3 linked regions of the Granulicella sibirica genome follow. Each later gene encodes a partner of the first gene's protein in a complex. Links are inferred from orthologs where the notes say so. Each region holds a gene or a part of one and is shown on either strand. Other genes may lie near its edges. The genes, in order: accD, accB and GRAN_RS12725.

Evidence for each region.
Region 2: the proteins of accD (region 1) and accB are in contact, whole or in part, in a solved structure (PDB 8UXZ), measured with the Escherichia coli proteins. The link is inferred for Granulicella sibirica from one-to-one orthologs.
Region 3: the proteins of accD (region 1) and GRAN_RS12725 are in contact, whole or in part, in a solved structure (PDB 8UXZ), measured with the Escherichia coli proteins. The link is inferred for Granulicella sibirica from one-to-one orthologs.

The regions. Positions count from the first base shown.
Region 1 is NZ_RDSM01000001.1:1,899,345-1,908,822, forward strand. What follows is about bases 2,915-5,733. They hold accD (acetyl-CoA carboxylase, carboxyltransferase subunit beta), read left to right. Parts: upstream 2,915-3,810; coding sequence 3,811-4,656; downstream 4,657-5,733. Other genes in these bases: GRAN_RS07935 (23S rRNA (pseudouridine(1915)-N(3))-methyltransferase RlmH), read left to right, coding at 2,996-3,451; GRAN_RS07940 (hypothetical protein), read right to left, coding at 3,457-3,693; GRAN_RS07950 (M20/M25/M40 family metallo-hydrolase), read right to left, coding at 4,724-5,733. Outside these bases: GRAN_RS07930 (TonB-dependent receptor), read right to left, coding at 1-2,733; more of GRAN_RS07950, read right to left, coding at 5,734-6,499; GRAN_RS07955 (hypothetical protein), read right to left, coding at 6,577-6,906; GRAN_RS07960 (hypothetical protein), read left to right, coding at 6,941-7,699; Holliday junction branch migration protein RuvA, read right to left, coding at 7,703-8,308; GRAN_RS07970 (DUF1059 domain-containing protein), read right to left, coding at 8,366-8,551; GRAN_RS07975 (PspA/IM30 family protein), read right to left, coding at 8,634-9,296; GRAN_RS07980 (hypothetical protein), read right to left, coding at 9,472-9,478.
Region 2 is NZ_RDSM01000002.1:250,109-259,548, reverse strand. What follows is about bases 84-2,864. They hold accB (acetyl-CoA carboxylase biotin carboxyl carrier protein), read right to left. Parts: upstream 1,845-2,864; coding sequence 1,323-1,844; downstream 84-1,322. Other genes in these bases: GRAN_RS11970 (M24 family metallopeptidase), read right to left, coding at 1,875-2,864; accC (acetyl-CoA carboxylase biotin carboxylase subunit), read right to left, coding at 84-1,227. Also shown: more of accC, read right to left, coding at 1-83; more of GRAN_RS11970, read right to left, coding at 2,865-2,987; GRAN_RS11965 (metallophosphoesterase), read left to right, coding at 3,054-3,968; GRAN_RS11960 (helix-turn-helix domain-containing protein), read right to left, coding at 4,139-4,399; GRAN_RS11955 (MBL fold metallo-hydrolase), read right to left, coding at 4,475-5,479; gpmI (2,3-bisphosphoglycerate-independent phosphoglycerate mutase), read right to left, coding at 5,630-7,249; GRAN_RS11945 (hypothetical protein), read right to left, coding at 7,363-7,650; GRAN_RS11940 (ABC transporter permease), read left to right, coding at 7,914-9,440. UniProt on the Escherichia coli protein: This protein is a component of the acetyl coenzyme A carboxylase complex; first, biotin carboxylase catalyzes the carboxylation of the carrier protein and then the transcarboxylase transfers the carboxyl group to form malonyl-CoA.
Region 3 is NZ_RDSM01000002.1:408,951-418,425, forward strand. The notes cover bases 3,383-6,198. They hold GRAN_RS12725 (acetyl-CoA carboxylase carboxyltransferase subunit alpha), read left to right. Parts: upstream 3,383-4,271; coding sequence 4,272-5,126; downstream 5,127-6,198. Other genes in these bases: GRAN_RS26185 (MarR family transcriptional regulator), read right to left, coding at 3,492-3,956; GRAN_RS12730 (CPBP family glutamic-type intramembrane protease), read left to right, coding at 5,208-6,198. In the rest of the region: dnaE (DNA polymerase III subunit alpha), read left to right, coding at 1-2,147; GRAN_RS12705 (nuclear transport factor 2 family protein), read left to right, coding at 2,196-2,543; GRAN_RS12710 (hypothetical protein), read left to right, coding at 2,558-2,827; GRAN_RS12715 (hypothetical protein), read right to left, coding at 2,984-3,310; more of GRAN_RS12730, read left to right, coding at 6,199-6,278; GRAN_RS12735 (hypothetical protein), read left to right, coding at 6,405-7,628; GRAN_RS12740 (Rcat domain-containing protein), read left to right, coding at 7,790-7,969; GRAN_RS12745 (dimethylarginine dimethylaminohydrolase family protein), read left to right, coding at 8,249-9,067; pyrF (orotidine-5'-phosphate decarboxylase), read right to left, coding at 9,142-9,475. UniProt on the Escherichia coli protein: Component of the acetyl coenzyme A carboxylase (ACC) complex. First, biotin carboxylase catalyzes the carboxylation of biotin on its carrier protein (BCCP) and then the CO(2) group is transferred by the carboxyltransferase to acetyl-CoA to form malonyl-CoA.

The sequences.
Region 1 (9,478 bases):
GGCCTGACGGAAGACGACCTGGAGAGCGTCGTAGCCAGAACGGCCGATGGGCTGAAGGAATGCACCTGAACCGAGCAGCTGATTCTGACCAGGGAAGGCAGCACCGGTGTTTGGGGTCACACCATTGAAACCAGCTGACAGCCCGCCATTGAAGTTCGCACCGGAGTCAAGACCGTTGCCGGCGAAAGACTGCAGTATTCCGTTGCCGCCCAGGATGTTGGCGCCACCGGCACCCTCGCCAGCTGCTGCAATGGTGCAATTGATGGCAGCCTGAGAAGAGCCACCCGCGCAACCCGCAGCCGCCGTTGTTGCGGCAATGGCATTCTTGGCCGCAGTGACGTTCAAGTAGCGGGAGGCCCCAAGATGGTTCAGATCGGTCTCTTGCGAGATCTTGATGGTGCTGTTGTGGATGTAGTCCGCACGAAGGATCGCGCCCTTGGCGATCTCATGCTGGATGCCGAAGTTCCACTGCTGCGAGTAAGGGGTTTTGTAGTTGGGGGCGTAGATGCCGGCGGCATCGAGCGTCTGCCCGATATAGGCGCCGTTTGCCGAGGTAGCGTTTGCAGCGCTGTTCTGCTGGTAGAGCTGCTGAAGGGCGATTGCATACGGAGCGGCTGAGGCAACTGAACCGGAGCAGATCGATGCGATGGAGCGAGTGACCCCGCCGACCGTCGCGCTGTTTACTACGGTTCCGTCGGGCTGCACGAAGTTTCCCGACGCGCAGATCGATTTGTCGTTGAAGAAGGCGCCTTGCTTGATGACGCCGGTGCGGGCGTTGGTGGTGTTGTTGAATACGTCTCCCTCGAAGAAGATGCCGTAAGCGCCGGTGAGCACGGTCTTGTGGTTACCCGGGGCGTACGCGAAGCCAATTTGAGGAGCGAAGTTTCCGTAGGGCTGGTGGACGTGACTCTGGGTGAAGCTGGGGTTATAGGCCGAGAAGAGTGGCGTACTGCCAGTGCAGGGAAGAAGGCTGGGATCCAACGTACTGCTGATATCCGAGCAGTTGGGGGTGGCAAGGTCCTGGTTGGCGCGACCGGTGTCGACGCTCCAGCGGACGCCGGCGTTGAGGGTAAAATTCGACGTGAGCTTGATGGTGTCACTGATGTAAGCGCCTTCACGCCAGTCGCCCACTCCACCACCGATGAGCCCGAAGCCCGAGTGCTCGGTGAAGAATCCCAAGCCGTTTCCAAGTACGATCGAGCTGGCATGGTAGCCGTTGATGGCATCGGTCGGATCGCCAATGGCGGTTCCGGAGGTCTCGCGGATGCGCGGCGCGAGTCCGAAGAAGGCCGCGAAGCCGCCACCCTGGATACGGTTGAGGCTGTAGCCATACTTGAAGCTTTGACGGCCCTTAGTCCAGCTTCCGTCATAACGGAACTGCTTGTCGGACTGGAAGGTGCCTTGTGGGGCGAGGTCGTTCGGCCCGGTGTAAAGGTTCTGAACGACGTTCTCGAACGTGATTCCAGGCAGAAGGTTGAAGATACCACCGCTCGCGTCGGAGATCAGGTTGTGGAACTTCTCATAGGAGCCGCGGAAGGAGTGGGTAAAGCGACCGGTCTGGAAGTCGGCACCACCGGCGATGCCCGGGGTATTGTCACGATTCGCATAGCGCTGGAAGCCGTCGCCGAAGGCGCTGGCGACCGAGTTTACGTTGTAGTTGCCACGTACGAAGTAGTGACCGCCGAGGGGACCGTTATAGTCCAAGCGGACAACCGAATAGGTTTCCTTGTAGGGAGTGGTAAGGGATAGGCCCTGATACTGCGGAAACTGGGATCCGATCGAGATCGGCGTGGCGCTGTCCTGCTTGATGCGTTCGATGTTGCCGAAGAAGAAGAGCTTGTCCTTGAAGATGGGGCCGCCGGCACTTCCACCAAACTGGTTGCGCTGGAAGGGGGCCTTCTGGCCCTGAACATCCGCGAACACGGCGCGGTAATCCTGGAAGTTGTAGAAGGCCTGGCCGTGGATGCGGTTGGTTCCGCTCTGGCTGGCGACGAGAACCTGCCCGGTCGAAGTGATATCGCCCGAGACGTCCTGCGTCGAGCGGTTGAGCTGGAACTCGGAGATGGAACCCTGCGAGACGTTGAAGATGGTCGTGCCGACGGTTTCGTCCGTGATGTCCTGACCATCGAGGAGGATACGGGTGGTACGTCCAGAGACGCCGCCGACCGAGATAGCGGAATAGCCGGCCTTGGTGGGATCGAAGCTCTCACCCGACTGGAGGATGACGCCCGGCTCGATTTGCGCGATGTCGAGGAAGTTGCGTCCATTGATCGGCAGGTGCTGAATCTGCTCGTTGGTGAGGACGTCGGAGACTCCTGCCTGCTCGGTGTTCACCTGAAGCTCGCCGGCGGTGACCTCGATGGTCTCGCTCGACTGTCCGACGGACAGCTTGAAGTTACCGCTGGTCGCCGTACCGGTACGAACCACGGTGGTGACGACGAGCTTCTGGAAGCCAGGCGTGCTGACGGAGACTTCATAGGTGCCAGGGTTCAGCGGTCCGATGCTGTAAAAGCCCGCCGAGTCGGTGGTGATAGACCGGGTGAACCCGGTATCGATACCGCGAATATCGATGGACGCTTTGCTAAGAACCGCATTGCTGGGGTCGGTGATCGTACCCTGGATCGATCCGCCGTTCGTCGATACCGCCTGGGCGAAGCTTATCGGCGCTGCTGGCCCGAAGCTGACGCCAAAACTCATTGCTGCCGCTAAGGCCAGAGGAAAGAACTTCTTCATCCTATGTTTCTCCGTGTGAGCACCGGCGCTCGTGATGCGGTGCTTCGGTTATGTTTCCGGTAGGCCCGCGTATGGTAACCCCGAAAAGTTTGTGGATTGTCTGTAGTTGGACTTGCAACTTTCGTGCCATTCTCCAAACTGTCACAAACGGCTTGTTTTCAGGTTTATTGCAGCCACGCGATGCGTCGGATATGAATTTCTGTAGAAAAACGGGAAAAGTGACTTTAGTGCTACGTTTGTATGGATTTTGGCGGAGACGGAGATGATGGAGATCGTTCAGAGCTGGATTGCGCCACGCACCACGGAACGGGCGGCGGCGGGGGGCGATCTGATCGCGGATTATCACCAGCGGAGCGCGCGCTATTGCCCGTGCGAGCGGGAGTCGTTTTTGGATGAGGGGGCGTTCTGGGGCTGGGTGGAGAAGCAGGGCGGCCGGGGAAGGACGTTTATCGTGCTGCTGGATTCGCGGGGGAAACAGATGTCGTCGGAGGCCTTTGCCGAGAGGCTTGGGCGGCTTCGGGATGACGGGGTGAGGCGGCTGGTGCTGGCGATCGGGCCGGCGGACGGGTGGACAGCGGCTTCGCGGGAGAGGGCGGATCTACTGCTGTCGTTTGGGCTGATGACGCTTCCGCATCAATTAGCGCGGGTGGTTCTGGCGGAACAGGTGTACCGGGCGCTCACGATCCTGGCGGGGCATCCCTATCATTGTGGGCATTAGGCGAATCAGTCTGCCGCCGGTTTGCGGCCCTTGTTGTGGCGGACGGTGTGCTCTTCCACACATTTGTCGGAGACGAAGACAGGGTTTGGGCACTTTCCGGCGGCGGCGCGGGTGAAGGACCGATAGAGCTTGGAGACGTCGACGCGGCCGTTGTGCAGTTCGCGGTCCATGGCCGCGTGCATGGCGGAGATGAGTTCCTCGCGGAGTTCGTTGAAGACTTTGTCTATATAGATGTAGGGCACGAGTTCTCCGCGTCCTCAAGGAAGGAACGCTCTGCCTAAGCCTACCAGTGAGGTGATCGGGCGCGGGAGGCGGCGCGCCGGTACAATGGTTGGAGCTTTGCGGAAGGCAATGAAGCAATGACCTGGTTCAAACGAGAAGATCACGAGATCATCAACGACTCCGAGAAGACGGTACGGACGGAGGGTCTCTGGATCAAGTGCGACAACTGCCGGAAGATCCTGTGGAAGGCCGATTTAGAAGCGAACCTTCAGGTCTGCATGTACTGTGGGAAGCACTTCCGGATCGACGCGCGGAGCCGGATCGAGATCCTGATGGAACCGGGTTTTGAACTGGTTGACCTGGAGCTGAAGTCGACGGACCCCCTGAACTTCTGCGATCTGAAGCCTTACAAGAGAAGGCTGGCGGAGGCGCAGGAGAAAACCGGGTTAAATGATGCGATCGTGAATGCAATCGGGCAGATTGGCTCCCACGACGTTGTGATGAGCGTGATGGAGTATGGGTTCATCGGCGGAAGCATGGGAGCGGTCGTTGGGGAGACGATTGCCCGGGCTATCGATCGGTCGCTGGCGACGTCGAATCCGCTGATCATCGTTGCAGCCTCAGGCGGAGCGAGGATGATGGAGGGGATCGCGTCGCTGATGCAGTTGGCGAAGATCTCGAGCGGGCTTGCCCGGCTGGATGACGCGAAGATTCCCTATATCTCGGTGATGACGGATCCGACTACCGGTGGCGTTACAGCGAGTTTTGCGATGCTTGGGGATTTGAATATCGCGGAACCGGGTGCGCTGATTGGGTTTGCGGGGCCGCGGGTGATCGAGCAGACGATCCGGCAGAAGCTCCCGGAGGGGTTCCAGCGGTCGGAGTTTCTGCTGCAGCATGGGTTTCTGGATGCAATCGTGCCGCGCAAAGAGATGAAGGGGTACCTCGCGCAGGCGCTGGACTGGATGGCTCCGAAGGCTTAGGCATGATTTAGGGCGCAAAAGGAGGCGAGAGCTTATGCTCCCGCCTCCTTTTGTTTGTAACGGATTGCTAGTGGGTGGTATCCGCAGGGCCGGTGGCGTTTGGGTAGATCCCTTCGATGGGCGCGGAGAGCTGCTTCTCGTTTTCGGGATGCGGAAAGGGCTTGCGGGGCATCATGGCTTCGCGTTCGGAGGTGTTGTAGAGGAAGATGGCTTCGACGACGGCTGCCTCCTCAAGATCGGTGGCGTGGAGACGGTCGACGGTATCCATGTTGGAGTGGTGGGTGCGGGTAGCGTAGTCCATCGGATCCTGGATGAACTGGAAGCCGGGGAGGCCGACGGCGTCGAAGGCGAGGTGATCGGTGCCGCCGGTGTCGCGCGTGGTGATCGTGGAGACCCCGAGGTCGGCGAGCGGGGCGATCCACTGCTTGAAGATGGGCGCGATGGCGAAGTTGCCCTGGGTGTAGACGCCGCGGACCATGCCTGTGCCGTTATCGAGATTGTAGTAGGCATCGAGAGTCTCCCACTCTTTTGTCGTCTTGAGCGGGCCGTGGTTGCGGCTCATGAAAGAGGGTGTTCCTGCCGGATCGGGGGTCCTGGAGGGCTCGAAGTCACCGAAGTGAGTCTTCACATAGCCCAGGGAGCCGTAGAGGCCCTGCTCTTCACCGGACCAGAGAGCGATGCGGATGGTCCGGCGGGGCTTGATGCCGAGCGTCTTGAGGATGCGGACGGCCTCCATCGCTACGACGGAGCCGGCTCCATTATCAGTAGCGCCGGTGCCGGAGATCCAGCTATCGAGATGGCCGCCGACCATGACGACCTCATCCTTCAGCTTGGGATCGGTACCGGGGATCTCGGCCACGGTATTGAAGCCGTGCTCGTGGTCACCGGTGGTCTTGGTCTCGATGTTGAGCTCGAGGGTGACTGGAACCTTGTTCTGGAGGAGACGGCCGAGGCGGTTGTACTGCTCGACGACCATGACGGCGTTGGGGATGGTGACGGCGTTCTCGCGGGTCTGGGCCCCACGGATGAGGTTGGCGCCGTTGTCGTCGAAGATGATGCCGGTTCCGCCGCCGCTTGAACCATCGCGGGAGGGAGTGATGATGGCCACGACACCTTCATCGACCATGAGCTTGAGGGCCTTTGTGCGTAGGGCGGCGAGGCGGAGACGTTCTGCGATGGGATAGGCTCCGGCACGCGAAGCCTGGGGGCCCTCCATCTCCTTGAGCTGCTCGGGGGTATAGCGGGTGAAGAGCGGATCGGTAATGTCGGGCGTGGCGCGCATGGCGCCGAGAAGAACGATTTTGCCGGAGAGCTTGCCCTTGAACTTGTCGAGCGAGGCTTCGTCCTGAAGCTCGACGTAGACGGCGTCGGCGGTGATTGGACCCTTGGTGGGCGGCGACCATGGGGCGGCCTGGGCCCAGAGCGGTTCGGGATCGGGCGAGACCATACGGACCCAGGTGTTGATCTGCTGCCAGCCCATGCCGAACTCGCCCCAGTCTTCAAGGTGCGCGTTTTCGAGGCCGATCTTAGTCAAGGTGTCGCGGGTCCAGGCGTTGGCCTTGGCCATATTCGGCGAGCCGGTGAGGCGCGGACCGATGCCGTCATTAAGAGCTCCGGCGAATTCCATTACGTGCGAGTGGCGGAGGCCTTCTTCGCGTATGCGCTGGTACATGGTGAGGTCGAGGCTTTCCTGCGCGGGCTGCGGGCCGTAGGCGCTTTCAGCCTTCTTTTCGGCCTTGGCGTCGAGCGACTTTTTCTGGGCGGGGAGAAGCGTGGGGAGGGTGAGGCAGGCGAGCGTGGCGAAGCAGATGCTCCGATGCACGGCGGAGCGGGCGATGGACATTTCGGGTCGAGCCTCCAGGCAGATGTCGTGGAGGCTTGAGGATAACAAAAGAACGTGGGGTGAATATCCGGTTTGAATCAGGCGCGTCGAAGCTGGCGGCGTGCCCAGAGGGTTCCCAGGTAAGCGTAGGCGATGAAGAGAACGACGACGCCGATGGGGAGGCCGAAGCGCTTGTAGGCGAAGGAGTAGTCGATCGCGTGGCTGCCTGCGGTGTTGTACACAAGAAGCGAGATGATGCCGACGAAGGTCGCGGCGAAGAAGGCGGCGAAGCCTGTTGCGGTTGCCATGAGGAGGCTGGTGAACCAGCCGAGATCGCCGACGGGAACACCGAAGAAGTATCCCTGGCCGGAGAGACGGGGTGTGGGAGAAGCGGGTCGGGTTTGCTTGCTCGTCTGAGTCGGGGTCATAGGGCTACCTTCTTCTACAGATAGAATACCGCTCATGGCAGAGGGTTTGGACAACGGGTTGGTGCGCGCGATCGACGTGGCGCGGGATGTGATTTTGCGGCACGCGCCGAATGGCGTGGCTTTTGGTGTGTACGGCGATTCGGGGCTCTCCGACCAGGAGCTCGAGAGGCTTGTTCAGGCAGTGCCGCTTGAAGTCGCCGGGAAGCTGGGGTTGAAACAATACTTTTTCGTGCCGCTTGCGATGAATGCCGGGCGGAGGGGTGGGGATGCCGAGACGATGATCGCGCCCACCTATACGACTGAGCTTGCGGATGATGCGATCTGCCATCGGAATGTGAAGCTTGGGCCTTCGGTGGATGGGGTTTTTCTCTCGACACGGCTGCTTGGGGACAAGTTTGCCATTGCTTTCGAGCTTTTTATCAACGTGGGACATGGGTTTGTTGAGGTTGCGGGGGTTCCGGCGGCGTTTGCGGAGCTTTGCTGGTCTCAGGCATTGGCGGATGTAAGGGGCGAGACTAGCCAGGATTCGTGGGAGAGCCGGGGGCTTGCGCTCGCCGAAAAAGGCAAGGTGGACGAGAAGGCCAAGGGCGAGTACATCGAGGCGGCGTTCTCGGATGGGCTCGCGATTTACCTGCTTTCGCTTTCTGTCGACTTCGACTATTCGGAACTGCGGGAGAGAGAGTACCCGCTGCTTGCGCCGCAGGCTCTGGCGGAGCGGCTGCGGCTTGTGGCGAAGCTGTTTCCTCCGAATCCTGGGTATGAGTTCGCGATCAAATATCGGCGGCGGGCGTAAGCCTCAGCGAATGCTGGACATGGCTGCGCGGAAGAGAGACTCGAAGTCGGCGGCGGATTCGGGGTGGCGGGCGATGGCACCTTCGATGGCCTTCTGGGCGGCGGGGCGCGGGTAGCCTAGGTTGACCAATGCCGAGAGGGCGTCTTCGGCGGCGGGGCCGTAGTGGGTCGTGGTGGTGGTTTGTGGAGTGGCGGAGGGGTAGGCAAGGTCGTCCAGTTTATCTTTCAGCTCCAGGACGACTCTTTCGGCAGTTTTCTTGCCGATTCCGGGGATTTTTGTAAGGGTTGCGTGATCGGAGCCTCGGATGGCGTTGACGAGGCGTTCGGGGGCTATGCCGCTCAGGACCGTAATTGCCAGCTTCGGGCCTATGCCTGTGATCGTCAAGAGCTTCTCGAAGAGGCGTTTTTCGTGCAGTTCGGCGAAGCCGAAGAGGGCTAGCTGATCCTCGGCCACCCTGGTGTAGATGTGGAGAGCTATCTCGCTCCCCTCGTTGGGGATTGAGGTAAAAGTCGTGACGGAGATGGCCACTTCGTAACCTACGCCGGCGCATTCGACGATTGCCTGGTTGGGGGATTTGGTGAGAAGGCGGCCGCGCAGGTGGGCAATCATGCGTCTTAGTGTACGTTTTGGTTCGGCAGGATGTGGGCCATTGTGCGGTAAACGTGGTTAGCCGTTGCGACGAATGGCTTCGAGGACGTGCTCGACGGCCTGGTCCTTGAAGTGGGTCAGGTTGTGGACCTCGGCCGCGTGCTTCTCGATGACGGGGAGCATCTCGTCTTCGGAGTTTCCTTCGAGCTGCCAATTGCAGTCGTAGCCTACGTCCTTGCAGTGGAAGTGCTTCTTCGCGGCCATGGATCACCTCTTTGCGGGTGAGATGCCGGGTGGGGCGAACGTCTCCGCGATGATGTTGATGGGCCGGTAATGTGGGCTGGCGCTATTGGAGTAGGCGGTTCTGGTTTCGGTTTTTCAGGTCCTGGAGGAGGGCTTCGACCTTGTCTTCGCGCTCCATGTTCTGGAACTGGTCTTCGAGGGTGGGCTCGGTGAGGAGGGCGTTGTGGGCGGCGTTGGTGGATTCGGTCTGGGTGATGGTGGTGCGGAGGCGGTTGAGGGTGGTGGTGGGGTCTTGAGCGCCTGACGGGGTAGCCTTCTGGATGGCGCGGGCGCGGCGGGCGCGGGCGATCAGGAGGTCGGTCTCGGTGCGGGTCTCGGCTAGTTTTTGCTGGAGGCGGTTGTAGGCGGCGCGGAGGTTTTCGGTCTCGGTGGTTTGATCCTCCAACTGCTGGGTGAAGCCCTCGGCTAGCTGCTGGCTGGCGAGGGAACGCTCGAGGGCGGCACGGGCGAGGTCGTCCTGCTGGCGGGTGACGGCAAGCTCGGCCTTGTGATGCCACTCCTGGGCAGAGGCTTCGTGGTCTTTGCGCTTCTTCTGGAGGAGGTGCTGGTCGGCGATGGCGATGGCTACCTGGGTCTTCACCTGAAGGAGCTGGTTTTCCATGTCCAGGACTAACTGGCGGGCCAGTTTTTCGGGGTCCTCGGCGCGCTCAATGAGGTCGTTGATGTTGGCGCGGAGGAGGGTGGCTACGCGTTCGAGGAGGGCCATGATGGTTCCTTTCGGGGCTTCCGGGGCTGACGCCCTTTGGCTTGGCTGATGGTGATGGCACGGATGAGGCCGTGCCAATAAGCAGGACAGTTGGACGGTGGTGCATTACTGCAACGACAACAGAAGACGCAGATTCTCTTCGGGAATGACAACCAGAAAGGCAACGGCAACGGCTTTAGAAG
Region 2 (9,440 bases), on another replicon or contig:
CTGCGAGAGCGCCCGCTGCATCTTGTTCATGGCCTCCTCGCGATCCTTGCCATGGCAGATCAGCTTCGCGATCAGCGAGTCGTAGTAAGGGGGCACCACGCCCTCCGCATACTGCGCCGTATCCACGCGAACGCCGTTTCCGCCCGGAACGTTATAAGCCGTGATCCGCCCGGCGGACGGCGTGAACTTCTCCGGATGCTCGGCATTGATGCGGCACTCGATCGCATGCCCACGAATCTCCACCGGCGACGTGATGATCGACGAAAGCTTCTCCCCCGCCGCAATGCGCAACTGCGCCTTCACCAGGTCGATCCCGGTCACCATCTCCGTAACGCAGTGCTCTACCTGGATACGGGTGTTCATCTCGATGAAGTAGATCTTGCCGTCCTCATCCATCAGAAACTCGATCGTGCCCGCATTCCAATAGCCGATATTCTCGAGCGACTTCTTGATGACCTTGCCCAGCTCTTCGCGAACTTTCGGCGTAATCGCGAGGCTCGGAGCCTCTTCAATCAGCTTCTGGTGCCGCCTCTGGATCGAGCACTCCCGTTCGCCCAGAGACATCACGTTGCCGTGCTCATCGGCCAGCACCTGGAACTCAATATGCCGCGGCTTCTCGATGAACTTCTCCATGTACATATCGCCGTTGCCGAACGCGTTCGCAGCCTCGGTCGTCGCCTGCTGGTACATCGAAGGCAGTTCCGCCGCGCTCCGGCAGATCCGCATCCCGCGTCCGCCGCCACCCGCAACCGCCTTCAGGATCACCGGATACCCAACCGACTTCGCCCACTCCAGCGCCTCGTTCTCGTCCGCGATCACGCCGTCCGATCCCGGCAGAATCGGCACCTTGGCCTTCTTCATCGTCTGCCGCGCGGTCGACTTCTCACCCATCATCCGAGTGACTTCCGGAGGAGGCCCGATGAACTTGATATTCGAAGCCCGGCAAACTTCGGCAAAGTTCGCATTTTCACTCAGCAGCCCATACCCCGGATGAATCGCATCCACATCCGTGATCTCCGCCGCCGAAATCACCGCTGGAACATTCAGATAGCTATCCGCACTCCGGTTCGGCCCGATGCAGATCGCCTCATCCGCAAACCGCACGTGCAGCGAATTCCGATCCGCCTCGCTATACACAGCAACGGTGCGGATCCCCATCTCTTTACAAGCCGAGATCACCCGCAGCGCAATCTCCCCGCGATTTGCAATCAATACCTTACGAAACATGCCTACCGAAGCCTTCTAAGTACCGTTCCCGCAACGCGCCCGCCATTGCTTTTGTTTTTCTGGTTGTCATTCCCGAAGGGAATCTGCATTTGCTCTTAGCTGGCCTTGATCGCAAACAAAGCCTGCCCATACTCCACCGGCTGTCCGCTCGAGGCGATCCTCTTCACCACTTCGCCCGCGACATCCGACTCAATCTCGTTCATCAGCTTCATCGCTTCCACGATGCACAGCACCTGCCCCACTTCCACGATGTCCCCGACCTTCACAAAGGCAGGAGCACCCGGCGAGGGCGAATCATAGAACGTCCCGACGATCGGCGACTTCACCTCGTGCACCTTCTCCTCGACCGAAGCAGCAGGAGCCTCCACCGCTGGAGCCGGAGCAACCGCAGCCGCAACCGGAGCAGCACCAGCCACCGGAGCCGCAGCCCCTGCCGAAGCCATTAGCCGGCTCAACTGCGCCATATCCAAAGCCGAAACCGCGGGTGCCGCAGGGGCCTCTCCCGCAAACTTGATCCGAACCTTCAGGTCCGCCCGCTCCATATCAAACTCGGCGATCTCATTCGCCTTCAGGAACTCGATCAGCTCCCGCAACTCATCCAGATTGTTTCCGTCCATCATCTCTCCCGCGCGAGTAGCGCAATTCCGTTACAGCTCGATCCAGGCCTTCGTGCTCGGGGTCAATACCTCTCCACCCGCAGCCGTCACCAGGACCATATCTTCGATCCGCACACCAAAAGCTTCCGGCACATAAACGCCAGGTTCTATTGTAATGACCATCCCAGCTGCAAGCACCTGGGTCTGCTTCGCCGCAAGCCGTGGCCCTTCATGAATCTCCAGCCCAACCCCATGCCCCGTCGAGTGGCTGAAATACCCATCCAACCCCACCCTCCGCAACACACTCCGAGCCGCCTCATCGACCTCGCCCGCAGTCACGCCCGGCGCGACCGCCGCAACCGCCGCCTCCTGCGCTTCCAGAACGGAATCATACACGTCCCGCTCCCCCGGAACGCCCTTCCGAGCCACGTTCGCCCGCCCGATATGCACCGTCCGCGTCATGTCGGACATGTAGCCGTCCACCACCACGCCGAAATCCATCGTCACAAAGCCGCGCCGTGGAATCTTCGCCCCCGAAGCCCGCCCATGCGGTAGCGCCGACCGCCCCCCGCTCGCCACGATCGTCTCGAAGCTCATCGCCTCCGCCCCGCGCAGACGAGCCCGATACTCCAGCTCCGCCGCGACCGCGAGTTCGGTCATCCCACCATCGATGAACCCAAGCATGTGCTCAAACAGCTCGCATCCAAGCGCCGCCGCCCGCCGGATGATCGCAATCTCGTCCTCATCCTTCACCTCGCGGATCCTGGCCACCACAGGCCCAACCTCCACGAACATCTCCCGCCGCGCCTTCGCCTTCACCGACTTCGAAAGCGCGCCACGCATCCGCCCAAGCGCCGCCACCGTCGTCTGCGTCTCATCGAACCCGCACCGTCCCAACCCGGCCGCTTCCAACCACTCGATGGCGGCAATCACCGCATTCTTCGCCGCAATCACGACCTTCGTCCCGACAGCCTCGGCCTTCGCCTGCCCCGTATAGCGCCCGTCGGTAAACAGCACAGCCTTCGCGCCAGCGAGCACAAGCGCCGCGTTCGATCCGGTAAACCCGCACAGATACCGCACATCCGGCAGGTGCGTGATCAACAAAGCCTCAATATCCGTGCCCACCCGCCGAACCGCCAACCTCTGCCTTCGCTTGTAATTCATCCATGTCATTCTAGCGACACGCCGCGATCCCACCTAGCCGTAACCGCCCACCCGCTAAAATGAACCATGCCTCCCGCCGCCCCCTATCGCCTGTCGCCAACCCCGGCGCCCCGCAGCACGGCAGGCCCAACCAACCACCTCACTCGCCGCCGCTTCCTTCAGGTCACCGGCTTCTCCGCAGCGGCCCTTGCCCTTTACTCCGGCGAGTACGTCCGGCACGACCTCGAGATCACCCACCTCCCGATGGTCATCCGCAATCTCCCCGACGCGTTTCAGAACTTCCGCATCGTCCAGCTCTCCGACATCCACTACGAGGAGTACACGGAGCCCTTCTACCTCCGCCGGATCATCGCCGAGATCAACGCCCTCGCCCCCAACCTCGTTCTGATCACCGGCGACTTCATCACCCACGGCCCCCCGCGCATCGTTCCCGAGCACGCCATCTACGCATGCGCCCAGGAACTCAGTGCCATCCAATGCCCGCAGCGCCTCGGCATCCTCGGCAACCACGATTGCACCGTCGGAGCCTCGTTCATCACGCGCGTCCTCCACGACCATGATCTGGCCGTGCTGAACAATCGCTATGTACCCATTGAGCGCGACGGACAGCGCCTCTGGATCGGCGGGGTCTTGGACCCCTCGACCAGTCATCCCAACCTGGATCTCGCCATCCCGCCCAAGCCCGATGGCCCTGTCATCCTCATGGCCCACGCGCCCGACTTCGCCGACGACCTCGTCGTCTACCCCAACGGGCACCTCGTGGACTATATGCTCTCCGGCCACTCCCACGGCGGCCAGGTCCGCGTCCCATTCCTCGGTCCCCTCGCGTTGCCGCCCATGGGCCGCAAGTACGTGATGGGTCACTACCAGTTCGGCAACACGCAGCTTTACGTCAATCGGGGGGTAGGCTCGGTAGGTGTCCCGTTCCGATTCAACTGCCGCCCGGAGCTGACGGTCTTCACACTGCAGAGAGCCACATAGCGTCAACCTGGGCCTTTCGACTGCCACGAACCCAAGGGTGCCCCATCTTTCCCGCGCGGTACCATCGCGGGAAAGTTGGAACGCAGGTAGCCAGACAGCAGCCTTTGCTCTTGTCGTTGTCTTCTTGGTTGTCATCCCCGAAGGGAATCTGCGTCTGCCTTCGCTTTGCTCTACCGGGCCCGCCGCACCGGTTTCTTCTCCACCACGGCCACCGGCGTCGGAGCTTCCACCTCGGCCCGCTTCCCGCTCTTCTCCACCATCCAGCTATCCAGCAGGCTCTTCTTGAATCGCCACCGGTTCCCAAGCTTGAATGCCGGGATAAACCCTTCCGAAGCATAGCGATACAGCGTATCCCCGCTGATCCCAAGATATTCCGAAGCCTGCCGGATATCCATTACCTCGCGGACCATCATCTGTACCGTCCCTGCCATCGAAGCCCCCTAGGGTGAATTCAGTCACTCAGTCACCCCGTTGTACCCCGTTTTGCACAGGCACACAAGCCAAATCTACCCGCGCCACCAATCCGCCTGGACCGTGGTCCCGGCAACGACCTCCGTCGGACGCCCCGGCTCGGGCGACCAGACCATCGTTCCCAGCTCTGACACCAGTTCCAGCAGCCGCGTCATTGGCTGCCTCCAACCATGAAGCGCCAGGTCGAACAGCCCCCAGTGGATCGGCATAAACAGCCCCTTGCCGCCCAGAGCCTCGAACGCCTTCACCGCGTTATCCGGACCAAGATGGATATCCCCCCACAGCGGGTGGTACGCCCCGATCTCGAGCATCGTGAGGTCGAACGGCCCATACGCCTTCCCAATCTCCTCAAAACCGTCCCACCACCCCGAGTCAGCTCCGTAGTACACCGTGTGCTTCGGTCCCTTGAGCACGAACGATCCCCAAAGCGTCTCGTTCCGGTTCGTCATTCCCCTTCCGGAAAAGTGCCGCGAGGGCACTGACGTGACGGAGAACTCTCCAACCGCGACACTCTCCGTCCAATCAAGCTCCGTGATACAACTCGCCGCCACGCCGAACTTCCTCAGGCTAGCGCTCACGCCTTTCGACGTCACCCACTGCACGCCAGGCAGAAGCCGTGCCAATCGCCGGATCGTTCCCTTGCCAAGATGGTCATAGTGATCGTGCGAGATCAGGACGACATCGATCCGGGGCAGCCTCTCCAGCGGCAGCGTCGGCGGAAAAAACCTCTTCGGCCCGAACCATTGCACCGGCGCCGCCCGCTCGTCCCAAACCGGATCGATCAGCACCCGCACACCGTCGATCTCGACCAGCGAAGCGCTATGCCCGAACCACGTCACCCGCAGTCCACTCGCCGGAAGCATGTCGTATGCCGAAGCATCCGTCCGAAACGGCCCCACTGGCTCTGCTGGAGTCTTCTGCTCCCGGTTCGCGTAGTACAGCGGAAGCAGCTTCACCATCAACCGAAACCCACCCAGTTGCGTCGGGACCGGATTTTCAAACTTCCGACCCACCTTCTTCGCTCGCTGCAAAAACCCCATGCCGTTCAGATGCCCTTCCCTCGCGAAAGCCTCAAAACTCCCCAATCACAAACCTGTCATCCTGAGCGAAGCGCAGCGAAGTCGAAGGACCTGCATCCGCTCTTGCCTCTCTGGTTGTCATTCCCGAAGGGAATCTGCGGCTGTCTTCCGTTACCCCGCCACCACCCGCAAATCCCCACCCGTCATCTGATCCGGCCTCTGCAACCCAAGCAGAGAGAGCATAGTCGGCGAAATATCCCGCAGACTCCCCCCATCCCGCACCGAAACCTTCCGCCCCTCATCCGTAACCAGCAAAAACGGCACCGGATTCGTCGTATGCGCCGTATGCGGCCCCCCGCTCACAGGATCGATCAGCATCTCCGCATTCCCATGATCCGCCGTCACCAGTAACGCCCCCCCATGCTGCTTCACCGCCTGATAGATCCGCCCCAACTGCGTATCGACAGTCTCAACCGCCTTTACCGTAGGCTCCATCATCCCCGAGTGCCCCACCATGTCCGCGTTGGCAAAGTTCACGATCACCACGTCGAACGCCGTATCGTTCACTGCCTTGATCACCGCATCCGCGATCCCAGCCGCCGACATCTCCGGAGCCAGGTCATACGTCGCCACCTTCTGTGACGGCACAAGCTCCCGATCCTCCCCCGCAAACGGCTTCTCGATCCCGCCGTTGAAGAAGTACGTCACGTGCGCGTATTTTTCCGTCTCCGCCACCCGCAGGTTCCGCAGATTCGCCTGCGCCATCAGGTTCGCCAGCAGGTTATCCATCGACTCCGCCGGAATCACCACCGGCAGCTTGAAGTTCTTGTCATACTGCGTCATGCAGACGTAATGCAGCCCCACCGGAACCGTGTTCAGCGGAATAGCCTCATCCAGTTCCGCCCCCTTCGGCAGCCCAAGCCCCTGGCTCCCCACCGGATCCGCGGTCAGCCCAGACCGCCGCGTCAACACCCGCGTCACCTGCCTTACCCGGTCAGCCCGGTAGTTGAAGCAGACAACAACATCCTCATTCTCGATCAGCCCAACCGGCTTCCCATCCCCGCCCACACATGTAAACGGAGGCACAAACTCATCCGTCACCCCGTTCGAATAACACTCCCGCACCCGCGCAATCGCATCCTGGTAAACCCCACCTTCCGGCTTACCCGTCACCATCGCATCGAACGCCTGCTTCTCCTTCTCCCACCGCAGGTCCCGATCCATCGCGAAGTACCGCCCCGAAGCCGAAGCCAGCCGCCCCGCCCCATACTCCGCAAACTTCTGCGTCAACTCCTCCAGATAACCCACCCCACTCGTGGGCATGGTGTCCCGCCCATCCATAAACGCATGGACGTAAACCTCGCTCAACTTGTGCTTCGCCGCCATCCGCAGCAGCGCATACAGATGCCTCTGGTGCGAATGCACGCCGCCATCCGACAGCAGCCCGATCAGGTGCAGCGCCCTGCCCTTTTGACCGGCAAGCTCATACGCCCGTACCAGCGTCGGATCGTCGAAGAACTCCCCCGTCATGATGGCCGTATCGATCCGCGTCATGTCCATGCGAACGATGCGTCCCGCCCCAAGGTTCAGGTGCCCCACCTCGGAGTTCCCCATCTGCCCATCCGGCAGGCCCACGAAGTGCTCACTCGCCCTGAGCAGCGTGTTCGGATAATCCCGCAGCAGCCCGTCGTACACCGGCTTCCGCGCCATTGCAATCGCATTCCCGTGCGTCTCCGCCCGGTACCCCCACCCATCCAGAATCGTCAGAACAATCGGCTTCTTCGGCATCATCATCCTTGCATCTTTCCAAGATGATTCTTGCACACGGAGCCCACCATTCCGGGGAAACGCCGCGCCAGGGCGATGCTCACAACGAGCTGTCCTCGCCCTCACGCGCCATGCATCTAGGCCGACATCACCACAACGACAGGGAGCCCGGTGTCGACCTGGTTCGCCGTAACATGCGTCTCCAGTTGCCGCCTCACAAACCCCGAGACCGTCTCGGCAATCCTCTCCGACAGCCCCGTCGTCTTCAACCGGCTCGCCGCGCCCAGGATCGTCAGAGCCTCCTTGAACTCCGCCTGCTCGAACGGAGGCCAGCCGCCAACATGCCGGAACGTGTGACCGTCGAAAACCCAGTACCCGGCATCGCTGCCAATGTTACCGATAATGATGAAACGTCCTTCATTCATAGCAAACCTCATTTCTTCTATCAGGTATCCGCCTTGGAGATCGGATACAGGATGGTGCTTGCCGCCTCCGATTCGTTGCGATCTCTCTGCCCAAAATTCCCTGGAATCAGAGATCCGCTGTCCATTCGCGGTCAGCCCATCTCACTTCCGGCCACCGTCGATCGCATCGATTGCGAAAACAAAGAAGAAACCAGGCACTCGCAACGGCGACGCACGTGCATCCGTACGTTATTGCTACGATCAGCGATTCCAGGGGCACCCACATGAAGAGCATCTTCCAGGACCTCCGCTTCTCCATCCGTCAGCTCCTCAAGAGCCCCGGCTTCGCCCTCACCGCCATCTTCTCCCTTGCGCTCGGCATCGGGGCCACGACCGCCGTCTTCTCGGTCGTCCACGCCATCCTCGTCGACCCCTACCCCTATGCCAAACCCGAGCGCATGGCCCACCTCCGCCTCGAGCAGAGCCCAACCGACAACCGCGGCGCCAACCTCTCCTTCCCGCAGTGGCAACAGCTCCGCAAATCCCCCGCCGTCGAAGACGCCTTCATCACCGACAACTGGAGTCTCACCGTCACCGGCCACGACCTCCCCGAAGACGTCAACGGCAGCTTCCTCTCCTCGAACGCCTTCAACTTCCTCGGCGTCCCCGCCCTCTACGGCCGAGGCCTTATCCCCGCCGACGCCATCGACGGCCAGGATCCACAGCCCGTCGTTGTCCTCGGTTACAAGTTCTGGCAGCGCCACTTCAACTCCGACCCTACCGTCGTCGGCCACACTCTTCAGCTCGTCCGCAAGAACTACACCATCGTCGGCGTCGCAAACCCGCGTTTCACCTGGGATGACGGCGACGTCTACCTTCCCCTCAAGATCACGCAGGACCAGGTCGCCGAGCATTACGTCGGCATCCGTCTCAAACCCGGCATCTCTCTGAAGGCCGGCACCGAGGCCATCGCTCCCCTCATCGAGCAGTTCCAGAAAGAAACCCCCAAGCACTTCCCCACCGGCGGCCATTACAAGTTCCGCCTCTACGGCCTCAACGAGGACACCGTCCAAAACCTCGGCGGAACCCTTTATCTCCTCTTCAGCGCCGTCGTGCTCCTCCTCGCCATCGGCTGTGGAAATGTCTCCATCCTCCTGCTCGCGCGCGGCGCCGGCCGCCGGCACGAACTTGCCCTGCGCGTCGCCATCGGAGCCACCCGTGGCCGGCTCATCCGCCAGATGCTCACCGAAGCGGTACTCCTCTCCGCCACCGGAGCCGCCCTCGGCATCCTCCTCGCCTACCGTTCGCTCGCCTTCATCATCAAGCAACTCCCCGAATACTCCTTCCCCCACGAAGCCGCCATCCGCCTCGACATCCCCGTCCTTGCCTTCAGCGTCGTCCTCGCTCTCCTCACCGGCGTGCTCTTCGGACTCTGGCCCGCCCTTCAGCTCTCTCGCCCCAACATCGGCGAGATCATCCAGTCCGGCTCTCGCAAGGTAGCCGGAAGCCTCTCCGGCAAAGCCACCAACAACGCCCTCATCGCCACCCAGATCGCGCTCACTCTTCTCTTGCTCGCGGGAGCCGGAGCCTCCATCCAGGGCTTCCTCAAGATCATGCACGCCCCACTCGGCTACGACCCGCACAACGTCATGTCCGTCGGCATCCCTGTCCACGAAAACACCTACCCCACCTGGGAAGCCCGCTCCACCTACTTCAACCAGCTCCAGAAGAAGATCTCCGAAGTCCCCGGCGTCACCATGACCGCCATCTCCACCAACGCCACCCCGCCCGCCAACGGCTGGGAGACGGCA
Region 3 (9,475 bases), on another replicon or contig:
ATGGCGAGGTCGACCGCATCGCGAAGATGATTCCGGCGACGATCGGGATCACGATCGACCAGGCGTTGAAAGATTCGCCTCCGCTGGCGCAGGCGTATGAGAGCGATGCGCGGGTAAAGGAAGTGATCGACGCGGCGCTGCGGCTTGAGGGACTGGTGCGTGGGGCGGGCGTGCATGCGGCAGGTGTCGTGATTGCTCCGCAGCCTTTGACGGAGCTTGTGCCTGTTACGCGGACGAAGGACGAGGCTGTTGTTACGGCGTATGACATGAAGGCCGTCGAGAAGATGGGTCTGCTCAAGATGGACTTTCTTGGGCTTACCACGCTGACTGTTATTGATGATTGTTTGAAGCTGATCAAGAGCAATCGTGGGCTGGATGTGGATCTGGCTACGATCGATCTGGATGATGCGAAGACGTATGAGCAGGTGTTTCACCGGGCGCTGACATCGGGTGTGTTTCAGTTTGAATCGGGTGGGATGCGGGATGTACTGCGGCGCTATAAGCCGACTACGGTTGAGGATCTGACGGCGTTGAATGCCCTGTATCGTCCGGGGCCGATCCAGGGCGGTATGATCGATGACTTCATCGAACGCAAGTGGGGACGCAGGGCTGTCGAGTATCTACTGCCGGATCTTGAGTTGCTGCTGAAGGAGACGCTGGGCGTCATCGTGTATCAGGAACAGGTGATGCAGATCTCGAACGTGCTCGCTGGGTATTCGCTTGGTGAGGCCGATCTGCTGCGGCGCGCGATGGGTAAGAAAGACCCGGCTGAGATGGACAAGCAGAGGAATCGCTTCATGTCCGGTGCCGCGGAGAAGAAGCACCCGAAGGACATGGCGGGGAAAATCTTCGATCTGATGGCGCAGTTCGCGGGGTATGGATTTAATAAGTCACACTCTGCGGCTTATGCTTTACTGGCATATCACACGGCTTGGTTGAAGACGCATTTTCCGGTGGAGTTCATGGCTGCGTTGCTGACGAGTGAAACGTCGAAGCCGGAGAATGTAGTGAAGTATATCCAGGAGTGCCGCGAGATGAATATCTCGGTGACTCCGCCGAACGTGCAGGTTTCGTCCACGGCGTTTACTCCTGTTGGCGATACGATTTTGTTCGGGTTGGCGGCGATCAAGAACGTTGGGCATAACGCAATTCAGTCGGTGATCGAGGTAAGGGCAGGTTTGCAGGCGGAGGGTAAGTCGGGGTTCACGAGCCTTTGGGAGTTCTGCGAGAAGGTCGATCTTAGGCTGCTGAACAAGCGGGTGCTGGAGTCGCTGATCAAGGCTGGAGCGATGGACTCCTTTGGCCGTCGAGCGCAGGTGATGGCGGCTCTCGATAAGGCGATGGAGCAGGCGCAGAAGGCCCAGAAGGATGCGGCTGCGGGGCAGCATGGCTTGTTTGGGATCTTCGATGATCTGCCTGTTGCCGGTGCGACGAAGGCGCAGGAGTTGCCCCCGGCAGCGGAGTGGGATGAGCATACGCGTCTGCAGAACGAGAAGGATGTTCTCGGCTTCTTCGTTTCGGGTCACCCAATGGATAAGTATCGGGAGAAGTTACGCAATATGAAAGTTGTCGATACCGCGACGGCGTGTGAGATGAAGCCGGAGCCGCAGGTGTTTCGGCGGGGTGGTGGAAACGACACGCAGAACGAGATCGCCATTGCTGGTGTGATCACCGGGCTTAAGGTGGCGAAGTCGAAGCGGTCGGGCGAGATGTACGCGCAGGCTTGCCTCGAAGATACAGTTGGGAAGATCGAGTTGATTGCGTTTCCGCAGTCGTACGAGAAGCTGGCGGAGAAACTGAAGATCGACGTGCCGGTGGTGGTGCGTGGTGTACTGCGGGGGGAAGAGGACTCGGCTCCGAAGCTGGCGGTGTCGAGTATCCAGGCGCTCGAGGATGTGAAGCTGAAGCTGCCGGAGTCTTTGCGAATCAAGATTCCGCTGCACGCGAAGGATGAGTCAATGCTGGATAAGCTGCATGCTATCTTCGTTGGAGCCCCAGGCAGGGGACGGCTTCTGCTGGACCTGGAAGAGCCGGGTGAGTTCTGCGCAGTGCTTGAGCCGCAGGATTGTATGGTATCGGCGGACCGGTTGTTTATCGATCGGGTGGAGGAACTTGTTGGCGCTGGCGGCGTGCGGGTGATCGACTAAGGAGGCGAGGCGATTCTGCTGCGGAGTTCAGAGGTTAAGGAAAAGGTCGTGAATACTCTCCGCGCGCTCGAAGAAGAGCTCTTCGAGCCTGCTGTCCGGAGGAACATAACGCGGCTTTCGGAGGTGCTCGCCGATGGATTCCGTGAGTTCGGGAGTTCGGGGCGTGTCTTCAGCAAAGCACAGATTATGTCGGAGCTGCAGCACGAATTGGAACGACGAATCTCGCTCTCGGAGTTTCGTGTGAAAGCAATTTCCAAGGACGCGGTGCTTGTGACTTACCGCGCGACTCGCGTTCAGGAGGGCCTGGCGGATGTTCACTCGCTTCGCTCGTCGATCTGGATGAAGCGCGAAGGGCGGTGGGAGATTGTCTTTCATCAAGGAACAGTCGTTCCCTAGCCAGGAACCTTCTCATGGATTTCGTGCGGGCAGTGAGCGTTCTTTATGCCTTCCTCATGGAGCGTGTTGCATCTTCATGGTGTCGTCCTTTCGGCGCACGAGGCTTTGGCCCGATGAAGATTGTCCATACAGAGATGGAACTGCGCGCGAGCGGAACAGAGCGGCTTCGCCGCGCGGCCGACGGTGCGAGACTGCATGCGCTGGCCCGGAGACTACGGCTCGCCGTTTATGTGGTGGTGCTTGTTGCCGCGGCGCTGCTCGTCGATTCTCTCTTGCTGAAGTAAAGCAGAGTTGTCAGTCAACATACGGAACGCGGTGGCAATCGAACTCTTGCACACCTTCAGACCAACAGCGGCTCCAGAACTTCGCGCCGCTGCACCAAGCTAGTTGCCGTGTTCCTGGCTGATACTTATGGCGGGACAGTCCTTTTCATAGACTTTTCAACTTCCGGGAGTGTTGCCGCCATGAAACTGTCCGAAGTGCCGAGCGGAAAAGAGACTGATCAACATCACTCCTGCTGCCACAGCGAGGACGTTGCTCGTCGATCGCACATCAAAGCTCCCGACCCTCAGTACGAGCACGTAACCGATGACCGCGTTGAACAATCCCCATAGAGCGTTGATGGTTGAGGATGAGAGTCCCTCTCCTGGCGGTTTTGCGAACGGGCTCTGGAACGGCTGTCCCATGGTGCCGCTCACAAAATGCGGGACGGCGTTTGCGAAGAAAATCCCACCGAAGAAGTACGAGACAAAATGAAGCCAGTTCACTTGATTAGAGTTCCTTTCGCTTATAGATCAGTAGCCGCGCAACGATGACAATGCGGAAAGAACTCGATGACAATCTCCCCAAGGTAACCACGGGTCCACGAAACCCCTTTTTATGGCCGACGGTTATGATTGGCAACCGGCACTTCTTCGATGCGGAGGCAGTCCACCGGCAGGCATAGCTTCACGAAAGCGGCTTATCGTCGGTGATTCGGTTGAGGAGACCGAGGGCTGCCGACAGCTTCTGCCTCTCCAGGGCTGAGAGCTTCTCGAGAATTGCGGTGGTGAGCCAATCCTGCTTTGCGGCGCGGCTTTCCCGAAGTAACTTTTCGCACTTCTTACTGAGCGACATCAGGGTCTGGCGACCATCTTTCGGGTCGGAGGAACTGCTTACCAAGCCTGCATTCTGCAGGGGGGTAACGATGGAGCTCATCGATTGGGGTCGCATTCCCTCGGCGCGGGCCAGACCTGACACTGTCACAGCGCCCTCCTTTTCAAGGCGAAGCAGGACCGAGATCTGAGATGGCGTTAGATCATCTCGCCCGCCCTGCTCGCGCATCCGACGTTTCAGTTTGCCCAGTGTGGTCCGAATCTCCGTCGCTAGATCAGACGCGAACTGGGATTCCGGGACTAGAGCCACCTTTCTCATATGGCGAGCGTACCATTTATACAGCTAATCTGTGCAGGTAAACTGTATTATTCGGATCAGGTCTCGCGTCATGAGAACCCTCTTTGGGCTCTCCCTCCTACTGATTCGCAGGTCTCCTTTGCAGCCACCGGCGGACGCGGTCCACACAAGGCTCAATAAGAGTTTGGGATCAGGCTCTTCGTTCCCGGGGCACCTCAATAAGCCATTTGTTTGGCCTTGTTTCGGCAAGTTGCGAGGGCAAGCACATTTTCGCGTGCCCTGACGGGCGAATATCAGGCTCGCGCTGACATACAATCAAAACGGTAGAGACCAACGATGGCAGAACACGAAGCGACACGCGTAACGCACACTCCCCCTGCCGCACCGGTTCCCGAGGCGTGGATTCGGACGGAGCTCGCACGGGACCCGCAACGCCCCTATCCCATGGACTTCATCGAAGCACTGTTCACCGACCTGAGCGAGCTCCACGGCGATCGTGCCTTTGGCGACGATCCGGCGATGATGTGCGGCATGGCGCGTTTTCACGGGGAAGCTGTGATGGTGATCGGCAACCTGAAGGGCCGCACGCTCAAGGAGCGGGTGAGCCGGAAGTTCGGGAGTCCAGAACCGGAAGGCTATCGCAAGGCGCTGCGCGCAATGAAGATCGCGGAGAAGTTTGGGCGGCCCATCTTTACCTTTCTTGATCTCGCGGGAGCATACCCGGGGATTGGAGCAGAGGAGCGCGGCCAAGGAGAGGCGATCGCACGGAATTTGATCGAGATGTCACGTTTGCGAGTTCCTACGATCGCCACGATCACGGGAGAAGGCGGATCGGGCGGGGCTCTTGCGCTTGCGGTGGCAGACCGTGTGCTGATGCTTGAAAATGCAATCTACTCGGTGATCTCGCCCGAGGGTTGCGCGTCGATCATGTGGAAGGATTCGAGCAAGAAGCAGCAGGCGGCTGCGGCGCTGAAGTACACGTCGTTTGATGTGAAGCGACTGGGATGTGTGGACGACGTGGTTCCCGAGCCGACGGGAGGAACGCAGAAGGACTTTCCGGCGGCCATGGGCATGCTCGACACGAGGCTTATGGCGCATTTGGACGAGATCCGCTCGATGCCTGTGAATCTGTTGCTGGAACAGCGTTACGAGAAGTTCAGAAAGATAGCTCAGTTTTATACGTCTTCCTAGAATGAGGGCGGTTCGCCCGTCCTCGTCTTGTGAATGTTGCATGCCGTGAACGGGCGTTCGGCGTCCCGGAGACTTCCTTCTTTGTCGTTGTTTATTACTCCAGATATCGCGTCGTCCCGCCTGCGTCGTCTACCGCAACTGCTTCTCTTTGCCGGGTTCGCAGCGTGGTATTACGGGTCGGACGCGCTCGCGTCACGAGCCGCGAATGGGTTCTCGGTCCGCTTCCGGCTTGGCCTCGGTGAACCCCTGCTGGAAGTGATCTTCCACCTGTTCCTGCTCGTCCTCGGCTTTGTAGCGCTCGAGACGATTGCTCGGCAGGCCGTGCCGCTTGGTGTCTTGATCGCGCTCCCCGTGCGGCTCACCTCGTATCGGGAGTGGGCGATCGGAGCAGCCGTAGCATGGGCCACAGTCATAGTGGCTCTGCTTCCGCTGATTCTTTCCGCGCGCTTGCATGCGCAGATCGAGTGGACGGGCCGCAGTCTGATCGCGACGATCCTGACGCTCGGCATGCTTTGGGTGGCCTCTCTCGCCCATGAGATCACCTTCCGGGGATACCCGTTCCGCTGCCTGATCGGAGCGGTCGGGGCAACGCCCGCCGTCATCCTCATGATGCTCGGCTCAGGATTCGCGGTCTGGCGCAACCCATACGCCCCACGAGCAGGGGTTCTCGCGGCGATGCTTATGACCCTCCTGCTTTCGCTCGGCTGGCTAAGGACGCGCGGCATCTGGCTTCCGTGGGGACTGCACTTTGCCCTGACGGCAAGCCTTGGCGTGCTGTTCGGTCTGCCGATCGCTGGCGTCTCGGACCTCGCTTCGATGGTTCGGGGAAGCACCCTTGGCCCCGACTGGCTTACAGGTGGAGATTTCGGGCCGAGTGCCGCGCTCTTTTCGCTCGTGGTCATGATCGGAGCGATCGTGGTTCTCGTCAGGGCGACCCGCGACTTTGCATGGGAGTACACTCACGCGCCGATCGTGGCCGGAGGATACGAAGTGGTCGTTGCCCCTCCAGCGGCCCATACCGCGATGGAACAGGCGACGGTGAAGAAAGCTCCGGCGCTCGTGCAGATCCTTCCATCTGCGCCTCAGGGCATCTCGGCTCCCAGGCCCGACACTCCGGCACCTCCTCCACCGATGCCGGATCGTCTGCACTGAAACCGTTTCGGGTCGAGTTGTCATCAGATCGTCAAATCCCGACAAAGGTCCTTGTCAAAAGGGTAGAAAAAGCGCAGCATTTCTTCACCGGTTCGATTTAGGTACTTTGTACAAGAGGTCTCGGCCATGTGGGTTCCCAGGGTTCTTCTTCTGGCGGCTGTTTTCTCCATTCCTGCTTTTGGGCATTCACAGGTGTTCGTGGTTGGGGAGAAGACCGCGACGGATGATCTTCCGACCGACTTCACTCCCACCGATCTTGCGCTTCCATCGGAGAGGTTGAGCGAGCGCGGGCGCAGGGGCCTAGTACGGGATCTCAATGCGGAGCAAGGGTTTGCCCATCGGGCACTTCCGCTCGGTAAAGGGCTGACGCTCATGGCGAACGGCCCGCTGCAGCAGACGACGGCCGAGTACAAGAAGATGATCTACACCAAGGGTGAATCGGTCGCGCCGGGCGATCGGGTCGTGATCACCGCGCTCGAGATCAAAGGCGATCGGCTCATCATTGATCTCAATGGCGGCCCGTATGCGAAGCATCGCTTCCTGAGCCATATCCAGTTTAACGACAACAACGTTGCGCAGAATCAGCAGCAGGCGACGGGTTCGCGTGTGACGCTTGCATTCGAGGGCGGCATTCCGGAGATCACGGCACCCGAGGTGAAGGCTCTGCTCTCGCCCGTGATCGATTTCGGGGTGAAGTCGAGCGTGCAGGCCTATGCGGACACTCTTCCGAGTCCGGTCAAGAAAGCCATCGCGCAGCACGACGTGCTGGTTGGCATGGATCACCGTATGGTGCTGGCCGCCCTGGGCGCTCCAGAGAGCAAGGTCCGTGAGCATAGCGGGGATGATCCGTCGCAGGCTCGATACGAGGAGTGGATCTACGGCGAGGTGCCGAAGACGATCAAGTTTGTGCGGTTTACCGGAGACCGTGTCACCCAGGTGAAGATCGCGGCGATGGGAAAGCCGATCGAGATTCACGACAAGGACGAGATGTCGGGGTTCCAGCCGCCGGACGCGACGCATGAGGTCGTGATGGCGGATGCACAGCCTGGCGAGGAACGGGCGCACATCCACCAGGCTCCGCCTACGCTCCGGAAAGAAGGCGAGGCTGCTCCGGCGAACGCGCAGGGTAAAGTGCAGTTCCCGGATGAGAAACCGCAGCCGATCCCTGCCACACCGCGTGGAGATTCGGGGGAGATGGGGTCAGCTCCGATGGGTTCGTCCGCACCGACCCCGATGGGCTCCGCTCCCATGGGTCCGACGCAGGTTGGTCCTGGCTCAGCCGCTCCTACTCCGGTCGGGCGTGGTGGCACAGCATCCGAACCGCAGTTGCTTGGGCAGGTTACGCCGTAGGTCCGGAGCTCTGAGGCCTCTGCTGGTGTAAACTAGGTGTTGCGTGACCGCAAGCCCTCGAGCTTCGCTAGCCGGGCTGCTTCGTGCGCATTCGCTTTGCATGCGGAAGTCGCATGGCAGGCGCAAAACGGACACAGATTTGATTCAGGGAGAGTTACACGATGGCGAAGATTGCCAAGACCGGCGACCGTAAAAAGGTTATGGATACCAACAAGAGCACGGATTGTCCGAAGTGCTCCAAGCCCACACGTATTGTCAAGCGCGTCAAGGATCGTGAACGCAGCATTCCGGGTGGTGTGTATATTTCGTGCTCGGCGTGCGACTTCTTCGAGAAGCTCTAAGCGTTTTAGTTCGAGACGTTTAGTGATTGGATGAGGCCCGGTGACGGGCCTTTTCTGCGTTTGCGCCATGCCACAAAGGTGGACGGTACCTCGGAACGGGACATCGATGAAAATCTATCCAAACGACTTGACGATCGTGTCTTCGGGTGGGCAGACTCCATATCGAAGGCAGGTACCCGTTTTATGCTTAGCAGCACAATCAAGCTTCAGACACTCGTTGAAAAAACAGCTTCAAACGAATTCACTCCCTCTCCCAGCTTTACCCGTCCGACGTACTTGATGTGTCCTCCCCAGTGGTACGACGTCGACTACGTGATTAATCCATGGATGGCCGGAAATCTACACCGTCCCTCGCGGGATACGGCGTTTCACCAGTGGAAGAGTCTCTACCAGAGCCTGCAGACGGTTGCGGATGTGAGGCTTTTACAGGCTCGTCAAGGTGCCCCAGACATGGTATTCGTCGCGCATACTGCGGTTGTTCAGCACGGCATCGCGGCCGTTTCGAGCTTTGCGCATCGGGAGCGGCAGGCGGAGGAGAAGCACCTGCGGGAGTGGATGCGTGCGCATGGGTTCCTCGTCTGGGAGACTCCGAGAGAGACGGCGTTCGAGGGAGAGGGGGATGTTTTGTTTGATGATCAGGGACGACGGCTCTGGGCTGGTCATGGATCGCGGACGTGCCTGCAGAGCCATCGGCATGTGGCGGATGCGTGGCATGCTCCTGTGACCTCATTGCATCTTGTCGATCCGCGGTTCTACCACCTCGATACCTGCTTCGCTCCGCTCTCCGGCGGGTTTCTGCTTTACTTTCCGGCTGCGTTCGATGCTCCTTCGCTGGCAAGGATCGAGGAGGCTTATCCAGCGGAGAAGAGGATCGCGGTCAGTGAGGCAGAGGCGATTCAATTCGGGTGCAATGTCCTAAACGTTGGACGGTCAATCTTCATGGGGTCGGTGAAGTCGAATCTCGCGCAACGCCTTGGAATGTCTGGATTTGAAGTCACCGAGCTTACCTTGTCGGAGTTCGTCCGGGGCGGAGCTTCAGCGAAGTCACTTGCGCTTCGTTTGAGTGATACCGGGGTTACGCATTCGATCGCTGCATGATCGAGGGGGCGCCCCACTCCCCCTATGCAGCATTCGATTTCTTTTATTCGTCTTGACGGGTTTTCTAGGGTTGCTCAGACCGAGGCGATCTCGGCGAGGATAACGCGGGCAGTCTCGGCCGGGTTCTGAGACTGGGTAATGGGGCGGCCTACGACGAGCATTGAGGCTCCGCTTTGGATGGCTTCGGCGGGGGTGGCTATGCGTCGCTGGTCGCCGGTCGGGGAACCCGTAGGGCGGATTCCCGGGACGACGAGGTAAGGTATTGCGCCGAGAGTCTGACGGATAGGGGCGACCTCCTCGGCTGAGCAGACGAGGCCATCAACGCCGCAGGCGGTGGCGAGATGAGCGAGGCGGAGGACCTGGGTGGCGGGGGTGTCGTGGATGCCGATGCCGGTGAGCTGGGAGGTG